Regions from separate parts of the Staphylococcus ratti genome, predicted to be linked through region 1. Evidence: predicted binding sites of a transcription regulator. Region 1 holds the regulator's gene; each other region holds the start of a gene.
What was found. The regulator LexA, encoded in region 1, represses DNA repair genes until DNA is damaged. The targets are predictions, from matches to a motif close to CGAACATATGTTCG.
Positions count from the first base shown of each region.

Region 2: a site for LexA is predicted at 1,810-1,823, ahead of uvrB (excinuclease ABC subunit UvrB). Genes of this name have one in related genera too.
Region 3: a site for LexA is predicted at 1,415-1,428, ahead of LN051_RS04490 (YolD-like family protein). Genes of this name have one in related genera too.

Region 1 covers NZ_CP086654.1:1,352,602-1,355,893, forward strand. Annotated here, with positions in the region: gene tkt (transketolase) at 1-753, opposite strand, end outside; gene LN051_RS06540 (DUF896 domain-containing protein) at 836-1,072, opposite strand; gene sosA (DNA damage-induced cell division inhibitor SosA) at 1,297-1,521, opposite strand; gene lexA (transcriptional repressor LexA) at 1,665-2,288, shown strand; gene LN051_RS06555 (sucrose-specific PTS transporter subunit IIBC) at 2,494-3,292, opposite strand, start outside.
Region 2 covers NZ_CP086654.1:1,900,013-1,903,304, forward strand. Annotated here, with positions in the region: gene uvrB (excinuclease ABC subunit UvrB) at 1-1,748, opposite strand, end outside; gene LN051_RS09245 (CsbA family protein) at 1,916-2,152, opposite strand; gene LN051_RS09250 (YfbR-like 5'-deoxynucleotidase) at 2,157-2,798, opposite strand; gene LN051_RS09255 (COG3942 and LysM peptidoglycan-binding domain-containing protein) at 2,930-3,292, opposite strand, start outside.
Region 3 covers NZ_CP086654.1:924,116-927,407, forward strand. Annotated here, with positions in the region: gene LN051_RS04485 (Y-family DNA polymerase) at 1-946, opposite strand, end outside; gene LN051_RS04490 (YolD-like family protein) at 972-1,391, opposite strand; gene LN051_RS04495 (hypothetical protein) at 1,655-1,888, opposite strand; gene LN051_RS04500 (DUF418 domain-containing protein) at 2,421-3,292, shown strand, end outside.

The sequences.
Region 1 (3,292 bases):
CGAACCGTAACCAATAATTGTCTTAACTTCAATAATTGTTGGTCCTTTTTGAGATTTTGCTTCTTCGATAGCTTTATGGATAGCTTCCAAATCGTTGCCATCTTTAACAAGAATATGGTTCCAACCGTACGCTTCAAAGCGTTGTTTAATATCTTCAGAAAATGATTTGTTCGTTTCTCCATCTAAAGAAATATCGTTTGAATCATATAAAGTAATTAATTTGTCTAATTTTAAATGTCCTGCTAATGAAGCCGCTTCATGCGAAATACCTTCCATAAGGTCTCCATCTGAAGCTAACACGTACGTGTAGTGATCTACAAGAGCGATGTCATCTTGGTTGAATTTTGCAGCAAGATGTTTTTCCGCCATTGCCATACCAACAGACATCGCAAAACCTTGTCCAAGTGGCCCAGTAGTAATTTCTACACCTTTTGTGTGGTGATATTCAGGGTGACCTGGTGTTTTTGAATCCCACTGTCTAAATTGCTTAAGCTCTTCCAATTCTAATCCACCAGATACATGAAGTAAGCTGTATAACAGTGCTGAACCGTGTCCAGCCGAAAGTACAAATCGGTCGCGGTTAAAATACGTGTCAGAATTAGGGTTAAAATTTAAATGTTGTGTCCAAAGTGTGTAAGCCATTGGCGCTGCACCCATTGGCAACCCAGGATGCCCTGAATTCGCCTTTTCAATTGCATCGATGCTAAGCGCACGTAAAGTATTTACTGCGTGTGTATCTTTTTGTCCAAACATATTATGACTTCCTTTCTATTCGCTACTAGAATCATTATACCTTATTATGATTCATAACACCTAAAATTACATAAGGATTGTACTAGTCGCGTGTTCGATTCTTCTTTTGTATATCTTTTAGTTTGTCAGGTGTAACATCATTTCCTTCAGGGTCAATGACTTTTGTATGTTCGATTTGTTCTTTAAAACTGTTGCGAAATGATGCAAGATACTCACTTCTCAATTGTGATTGCTCTTTCGCTTCCTCTTTTGTTAAACCTTCATTTTTCTTTTTCTTTGCAAGTTCATTTATGCGTTTTAATTTATCTTGACTAAGCATAATGGATAACCTCCGTCAATATTCTCTACAAAATATAACAGAAAAACCGCTTAAAACCAACCACGATGGCTAATTTAAAACATAAAATAGACGATGTGAAATCAGAATCTTTTCTTTCACATCGTCCTTCGCTTTGAATTATCTCTTTTTACTCTCTCATTCATTACGAGCGCCTCAATTCAATATGACGTTATAGTAGTTACATTATGTTTCATCAGAATATATTAGCGAACACTAAAGGCAAGCACACTTTGTTGTTCCTTTGCTTTTTGTTCGTATTTTTGCATGTGCTCTGTTTGATTTGTATTAATTTGATGGTCAGTCATTTCGTACGTTTGTTCTGTATGCGCATCATGGCTTGCCATTATGAAAAACACAAAAAATATGATTATTGAAATGATAAACACAGATACATACAAATATATTTCATTTAATTTAGCTTTGATCATTGTAAACACCTCTAGAACATTTGTTTGTATCTGAATTTTATCAGAACGAATGTTCTGTGTCAATATAGAAACGAACAAATGTTTGTTCCTCTCTGAAATCTGTGCTATAATGTATTTAAATTAGGCAAAGGAGTGCACATTTGATGAGAGAACTTACAAAAAGACAAGAGGAAATATTCGAATTCATAAAACAAATTGTTCAAACGAAAGGTTATCCACCAAGCGTTCGTGAAATTGGAGAAGCGGTAGGTCTTGCTTCAAGTTCGACTGTACATGGTCATTTGTCACGCTTAGAAGAGAAAGGATATATACGTCGTGATCCTACAAAGCCGAGAGCTATCGAAATCGTAAGTGAATTGATGGGCGAACCGGTCAATATGGAAGAAACGATTTACGTTCCTGTTATTGGTAAAGTAACTGCTGGGACACCGATTACTGCTGTTGAAAATGTTGAAGAGTATTATCCGTTACCCGAACACTTCACTTCAACGCACAATGGTCAAATATTCATTTTGAACGTTGTAGGCGACAGTATGATTGAAGCTGGTATTTTAGATGGCGACAAAGTAATCGTACGAAGCCAATCTATTGCTGAAAATGGCGATATTATTGTTGCGATGACTGAAGATGATGAAGCTACAGTTAAGCGATTTTATAAAGAGAAAAATCGCTATCGCTTACAACCCGAAAATAGTAGCTTAGAACCTATTTATTTGGAGCACGTTACTGTATTAGGTAAAGTAGTAGGTTTATTTAGAGAATTTTAATATTGCGTGCATCTCCTTTGTTAATAAAAATCATGACCATCCGTACATACAAACGGGTGGTTTATTTTGTATCATACAGTTGTCAGAGCTTTATTTATTAAATTTCAATCCATATGTTCCTTTGTAAAACAAGAAAGAAGCGATAAAGAAATACTAAGATAGTAGATTTCTTCACCGCTATGATTGATAATATTTAAGTTAATAACTACGCTTCCTTAATTTCTTCTGCCAATTTATCACTGTAACCAAAAAACCACGTCAATACAAAAGCCGTTACAAATGAAATAACCAATACTAAAATATAAAATGGTAACTGTCCGATATCTTTCAAAAATAGTAAAATACCAGGTAAAACAGTAATAGCCATACCTGAAGCTTTCAATTGGAAAATAGCCGCAAAGAAGCCACCTACTGCACCACCGATCAGACCACAAATAAAAGGTTTAAAGTAACGTAAATTCACACCAAAAATGGCTGGTTCCGTAATACCGAGTAATGCTGAAAAAGCAGAAGGTATAGCAAGCGCTTTTAATTTCGCTTTCTTTGTTTTAAGTCCCACTGCAACCGCCGCTGCGGCTTGGGCTGTCATAGCTGCTGAGATAATCGGATTAAATGCATTATAATGGAACTTCTCTAGCAATTGAATTTCCATAAAATTGAAAATGTGATGTACCCCTGTGACAACGATAATTTGTTGGAAAAATCCAATCAACAATCCAGCAATACCAAATGGTAAAGCAAGTACCCATTCAGTGCCTGATAAAATAATTGTCTCAATAGAATGGAAAACAGGTCCAATTACAAATAACCCTAAAGTAACCATGACAAGTAATACTAAGAAAGGTGTCACAATTAAATCTATCGCATCAGGAATACGTTTCCTTAGCGCTTGTTCAAATTTAGCACCAATAAGCCCCACAAAGAATGCTGGTAGGACCGATCCTTGGTAACCTACAATCGGAATAAAATTAAAGAACTTGATAGCTTCTACTGAACCGTCACCT
Region 2 (3,292 bases), 550 kb from region 1:
CCATGTTCTTTATTGTAAGTCATCTGGATACTGCGACGGCGCTCAGTTTCATCAATAGCATATTGCATAGAATCTGTGACTTTGTCTGCATACATGATCACTTCACCTTTATCATTACGCGCTGCACGACCAATTGTTTGGATAAGAGAGCGTTCTGAGCGTAAAAACCCTTCTTTATCTGCGTCTAAAATTACAACTAATGAAACTTCCGGAATATCAATTCCCTCTCTTAATAAGTTAATACCAATAAGGACATCGAAGGTTCCCATTCTTAAGTCCCGAATGATTTCGATACGCTCTAAAGTTTTAATTTCTGAATGAAGATAATTTACTTTTACCCCAGCTTCTTTAAGATAAGTCGTTAAATCTTCACTCATTTTTTTCGTTAATGTCGTAATAAGTACGCGCTCATTATTCTCAACGCGTTCATGAATTTCTGATAATAAATCATCAATTTGGTTTCGAGTCGGGCGCACTTCGATTTTAGGATCTAATAAGCCGGTTGGTCTAATAATTTGTTCTACCATCTCATCTGTGTGCTCTAATTCGTATGGACCTGGTGTGGCAGAAACGTAAACCAATTGGCGTGCCTTTGATTCGAACTCTTCAAATTTAAGTGGTCGGTTATCTAAAGCGCTTGGTAAACGAAAGCCGTGTTCTACCAATACATTTTTACGCGCTTGGTCACCATTATACATTCCTCTAATTTGTGGTAACGTAACGTGGGATTCATCAATCATAATAAGCCAGTCATCGCCAAAATAATCTAACAATGTATATGGCGTCGAACCTAATGGGCGTAATGTAAGGTGTACAGAATAGTTTTCAATTCCTGAACAAAAGCCCATCTCACGCATCATTTCCAAGTCGTAATTCGTTCTCTGTTCTAAACGTTGTGCTTCTAACAATTTATTTTCACTACGCAACTTTTCAAGTTGTTCCTCTAATTCCTTTTCAATACGCTGAATCGCTATTTTCATTTTTTCTTCACGCGTAACGAAGTGAGAGGCCGGGAATAAAGCAAAATGCTCACGCTCACGTAAAACTTCTCCTGTAAGGTAGTTAATTTCACTTATACGGTCAATTTCATCTCCAAAAAACTCTACGCGAATGCATAATTCGTCTTTAGAAGCCGGGAATATTTCCACTACATCGCCTCTAACACGAAAAGTACCACGCTTAAAATCTATATCATTACGCGTGTATTGAACATCTACAAGCTTTCTTAAAAGATCGCTACGATCCATTTCCATACCTACGCGGATGCTTACAACTAAGTCTTTATACTCCTCTGGATTACCTAAACCATAAATACAACTTACACTTGCAATGATAATGACATCATCGCGCTCAAATAATGCACTTGTCGCTGAGTGACGTAGCTGATCAATTTCATCATTAATCGACGCATCTTTCTCAATAAAAGTGTCTGTTGAGGGCACATAAGCCTCTGGTTGATAGTAATCATAATAACTCACAAAATACTCTACTCTATTTTCAGGAAAAAATTCCTTAAACTCACTATAAAGTTGCCCTGCTAGTGTTTTGTTATGCGCAATAATTAATGTTGGCTTGCCTACTTCTTTAATTACATTACTCATCGTAAACGTTTTACCTGTACCTGTTGCACCAAGTAACGTTTGATGACGCTTCCCTTCATTTATGCCTTTAACAAGCGCTGCAATCGCTTTAGGTTGGTCACCTTGAGGATCAAATGCTGAAGCAATTTTAAAATCGTGATGCTCCATCCGTGTTCGCCCCTTTCACAGCAATAATAAACTTATTTTATCAAAAAAACACTCCGAATTCCAAACATCTGTTCGGGAATGTCATTATTAAGAATGATGCATATTCTTTTACGCATTCACTATAACAAACATTTAAAAGAAGGATAAGATTCCTGTATACAGAAATCTTATCCTTCTAAATCTTGTCTTTGATGAATATGCAATTGATCTACAATAATATAACCAGCAAGTAATGACACTACATCTAAAAAAATAATCCATTCATTATGAAAGAAACCTTTATAAATCGATGCTCCAATTAAAATAAGTGTGATGATTGTGCCCACCCATTTATTTCGAGTTATCGCACTAAATATCACTACGAGAACACATGGAAAGAATGCTGCCAATATATACCAAATCATCGTATCACACTTTCTTGTTATTAAGTATTTGCATCGTTGTTTCTCTCAATTCTGTACGTGGAATGAATTTCTCAGTTAGCATCTCTGGAATAATATTTTCTATAAAGTCTTGGACAGAATACAAGTGATCAAACTGCATAATCGTTTCTAAGCTCATTTCATAAATTTCAAAAAATAGCGGCTCTGGGTTACGCTTTTGGATTTCTCCAAATGTTTCGTAAAGGAGGTCAATTTTATCGGCAACAGCTAAAATTTGGCCTTCTAATGAATCATCTTTACCTTCTTGAAGGCGCTGTCGATAAATGGCTCTATACTTTTCTGGTATTTCCTCGGTAATAAATGTATCCACCATTTCTTCTTCAACTTGTGAAAATAATTTTTTCAATTCACCACTTGCGTATTTAACCGGCGTCTTTATGTCACCGGTAAAAACTTCCGCAAAATCATGATTTAGCGCCTTTTCATATAAGCTTTTCCAATCCACTTCTTTTCCATGATATTCTTCGACAGTGCCTAAATATTGAGCAATTTTCGTCACCTTAAAAGAGTGCGCGGCTACGTTATGTTCGAAATATTTAAACTTTCCTGGCAAACGAATTAATTTTTCTAAATCAGATAGTCTTTTAAAATATTGATGTACGCCCATTACCAGACCTCCTATAACGTTATTTAACCGTGCTATTTCGTCTCCGAATGCAGTTTATTAGTTTGATGATAATATAACACAAAATGAAGGATTCTATCACTATTTATATTAATAAGCGTAAATAGTCATTTTCAATGAATATAGGTATACTGTTGAAAATTTTCAATGACTCTTTGACTTACAACATAAGGCGCAATCCAATTCATTTCAGAAACAAGAATATGCGTAGGCTTCACTGCTTCAACTAGTGCTACATGGCCATACATGCCTTCTTCAGAGACAAGCACTGCTCCCACTTCAGGCATGGCATTAACTCGAAATCCTTCCCTTTCGGCAGCTGTTCGCCAATTTTTTGCGTCTCCCCAACCGTTGTTGATTGGCTTCCCGATATCATAGCGTCTTTGAAAAGCGTAAGCTGTACATTGACCACTCGTATAAAGATTAGGTAAGGGGTGAAGTTGAGATGAAGGCATTATCAACGGTGTGTATGGTGA
Region 3 (3,292 bases), 430 kb from region 1:
GCTTTCTAATACCTCCAGAATCTGCATAACCTACATTAACAGATACTGTAGTGGGGAAGAGGCCTTTTTTCCTTGTCCTATAATATACATCATCAACTTGTTCTATCAATACTGTTTTTAATTCAGTTAATTTATAGTCTCTTATCAAAATTTGACTTTTACCTAGTCCTTTATTTTTAGTTTTATGCGGTTTTCTTATCAAGCTCTCATCTATACCATTGGCATGCAAATGTAAATCAAGTCCAATAATTCCAAAATCTCTTTTTAAGTATTCGTATGGATAATGAGCCAGTTGATTGATATTAAAAATGCCGCGCTTATTTAACTTTTGGGCTGTCCGTTTATTGATCCCCCACATATCAGTAAGGTTATCAATAGCCCATAAGGTATTAGGTACATCCTCATAGCGCCATTCTGCTATAGCAGTTTTCGTTTTTTTGGCTTCAATATCCATAGATACTTTAGCGAGGAGCATGTTAGACCCTATGCCAATTGTACTTTTAATACCAGTGTGATTAAATATTTGGTTCTGCAATAATTCCGCAAATTCAAAAGGTGTTTTTGCAAATAGATGATAGGATTCAGTTATATCCATAAAAAACTCATCGATGCTGTACTGAAGAAAATCTACGTGTGGCAAATACTGTAAAGCGATTTTGGTTATTTCGTTAGAAACTTTTATATAGGTCATCATTTTAGGGTTTGTGATATAAATGTCGCTTCTATGAGGTATTTCATACAATCGGGACCCTGTTTTTATTCCTAATTTTTTTAGTTCAGGAGTGGCTGCAAGTACAACAGATCCTTGTCTTTTTGTATCTGCTACCACAGCTAGTTTAACTTTTAGAGGATCTAAATTATTAAGTTTACATGATATACTCGCAAAAAAGCTCTGTAAATCAACACATATTATATCTCTATCTTCACAATAATGATAATCGTACATATGTCTCACAACCTTGAATAATCTATTAATTGATTTCTATAATGCTTTTCAAATCAATCGCCAAGAATTCATTTTTACTATAATTAGTCACTTCTAAAATTCCCTCTAACTTATTAACACTTTTCATATAGCATTTAATAGAAAAGATATGTCCATTTTTCCAATAAGTGATTTCTGCACGCTTATTTCCGTTCAATTTAAGAGATAGTTGGTCATTAAGAAATTCTAAGTGATCGTTGTCTAGCGATGGCATAGCAATTTTATTTTGAGCTTTAATATATTCAGAAATATTCTCAAATTGTTCAGGAATAGACATAAAAGGCTGCCACTTTATACTTCCTCTTCCTTTAGGAATACTTGAGTTTAAGTACTTTCTAGGTATTTTTCTATAATCTGCTTCATACGCAAAAATTTCAGGCATATCAGGGTTAATTATTTTCTTCATCAAAAACACCTCTACACAATTATAGAACGTATGTTCGGTTTTGTAAACAAGAAAAAAGAGCGAACGTGAACGCTCTTTTTTTATTCCGAAACCTCCAATATCTTACAATTAACCCATACATTCATTTCTGTAGAGGTGGAGGAAGCGGTAGTTTCTATTCATAATTATCATGATTATTTGAATTCATATTGGTCATTTACCAAATTTCATGAGCCTTCTGTTCTTATTGGGTACGATAGACACCGTTATTGACATATATTAAACTATTCATCGTCTTCTAATAAGTCGGTTACATTAACAATAATCTCTTTTGTAGTAGGGTTAATAGTAGCATCTTGGTCATAACCTAGAGATTTGACTTGGATGGTATCATTTTCAAATTTTAATGCTATTTCAACGTGTTGGTATCCATGTAAAATTAATAAAGTATCGTCGCTAGCTACAACATTATGAGTACCTTTTCCATTAATAGTAATTTTCCAATCTTTAAATTTCATTTTAGATCTCTCCTTTGAATAAATTTATATTTAAGCACCACGAGGGCTTAAAAAACGAAAAATTATAGTCGAGTCATTTCTTCTTTCTATCATCAAATTCTTCTTGAATTATTGCGTCAGTATTTGATAATTTTAAGAGACGCTAATTCGTTATTTGTAGAAGCAGAACTTTGCTTAAACTTTGGAATGTCAATGCCACTTGATTTTTTTACGATTTAAAATTAGTAAAACAAGTGATTTCGTCGCCTTTAACTCTTTTATACTTGGACAAAAGCAATTGGGTTGTCCATAAATTTTCACTCAATACAAATATACTTAATTGATCTGCTACCATCTTCTCATTTTTTCTCAAAAAGTAAAAATAATAAAGGGATGTTTTACTATTATTTCCATAATATTAGAGTTACTTGGTTTGATTCTAAATGTTGTATATCTCACTTTTGTATTTAAATATTTCCTACATAAGTCTGATAGACATAATAATGTTTATTGAATAAACTGTTTTAGGAATTATAAAAAAGGACGTGAAGGAATGGAAGACATAAATAGGCGTATTGACACGCTAGACTATTTGCGAGGTTTTGCATTATTAGGTATTATTCTCGTTAATGTAATAGGAATAAGATTTATTAGTGTAGAGCCAGCTAATATTGGTATAGAAGGGCTTTATGCTAGCTTTTTATCAATATTTGTGGAAAGTAAATTTTTTGCTATCTTCTCTACTTTGTTTGGGATAGGTTTTTACATCTTTATGGAAAGGGCAAAATTAAAAGCCCAAAATAAATATGTTTTATATTTACGTAGATTACTAGTGTTATTTGTTTTTGGTATATTACATGCTTTACTACAACCTGGTGAAGCCTTAACGATATACGCGGTTGTTGGTCTGCTGTTATTAATTTTTATACATCTAAAAAAAGAAATCAATTTATTGATTGGTATGGGCCTATTAATTGCTGTTATAGGACTAGATGCAAAAGTTTTGTTCGTTATACCATACTTTATTCTAGGACTCACGATAGCTCAATATGGACTCATCTATAAATTAAACACTAATTTAAAAAAGTGGAAAATAGCTTGGATGATTTCTTTGATTTTGACAATCGTAAGCTTGGTTTTATTAATTGTGTTTTTCGCACATCCAAACTACGTTATTGCTGAACATGCGGGTATTTATGAAGAATACGTTCAAAAACGCATATTATTTGATCATGTAATAACCATGACTTCTCCATTTATCGCTAGTTTTTATATATTAACGATTATATTGCTAGTACAAAACGAATTTGGACGTAAAGTATTAGCGCCATTAAAATATTACGGACGTATGGCTTTAACAAATTATATATGCCAAACGCTTTTCATTTTAGGATTTGTGAAATTGATTTTTAACGGTAATATTAC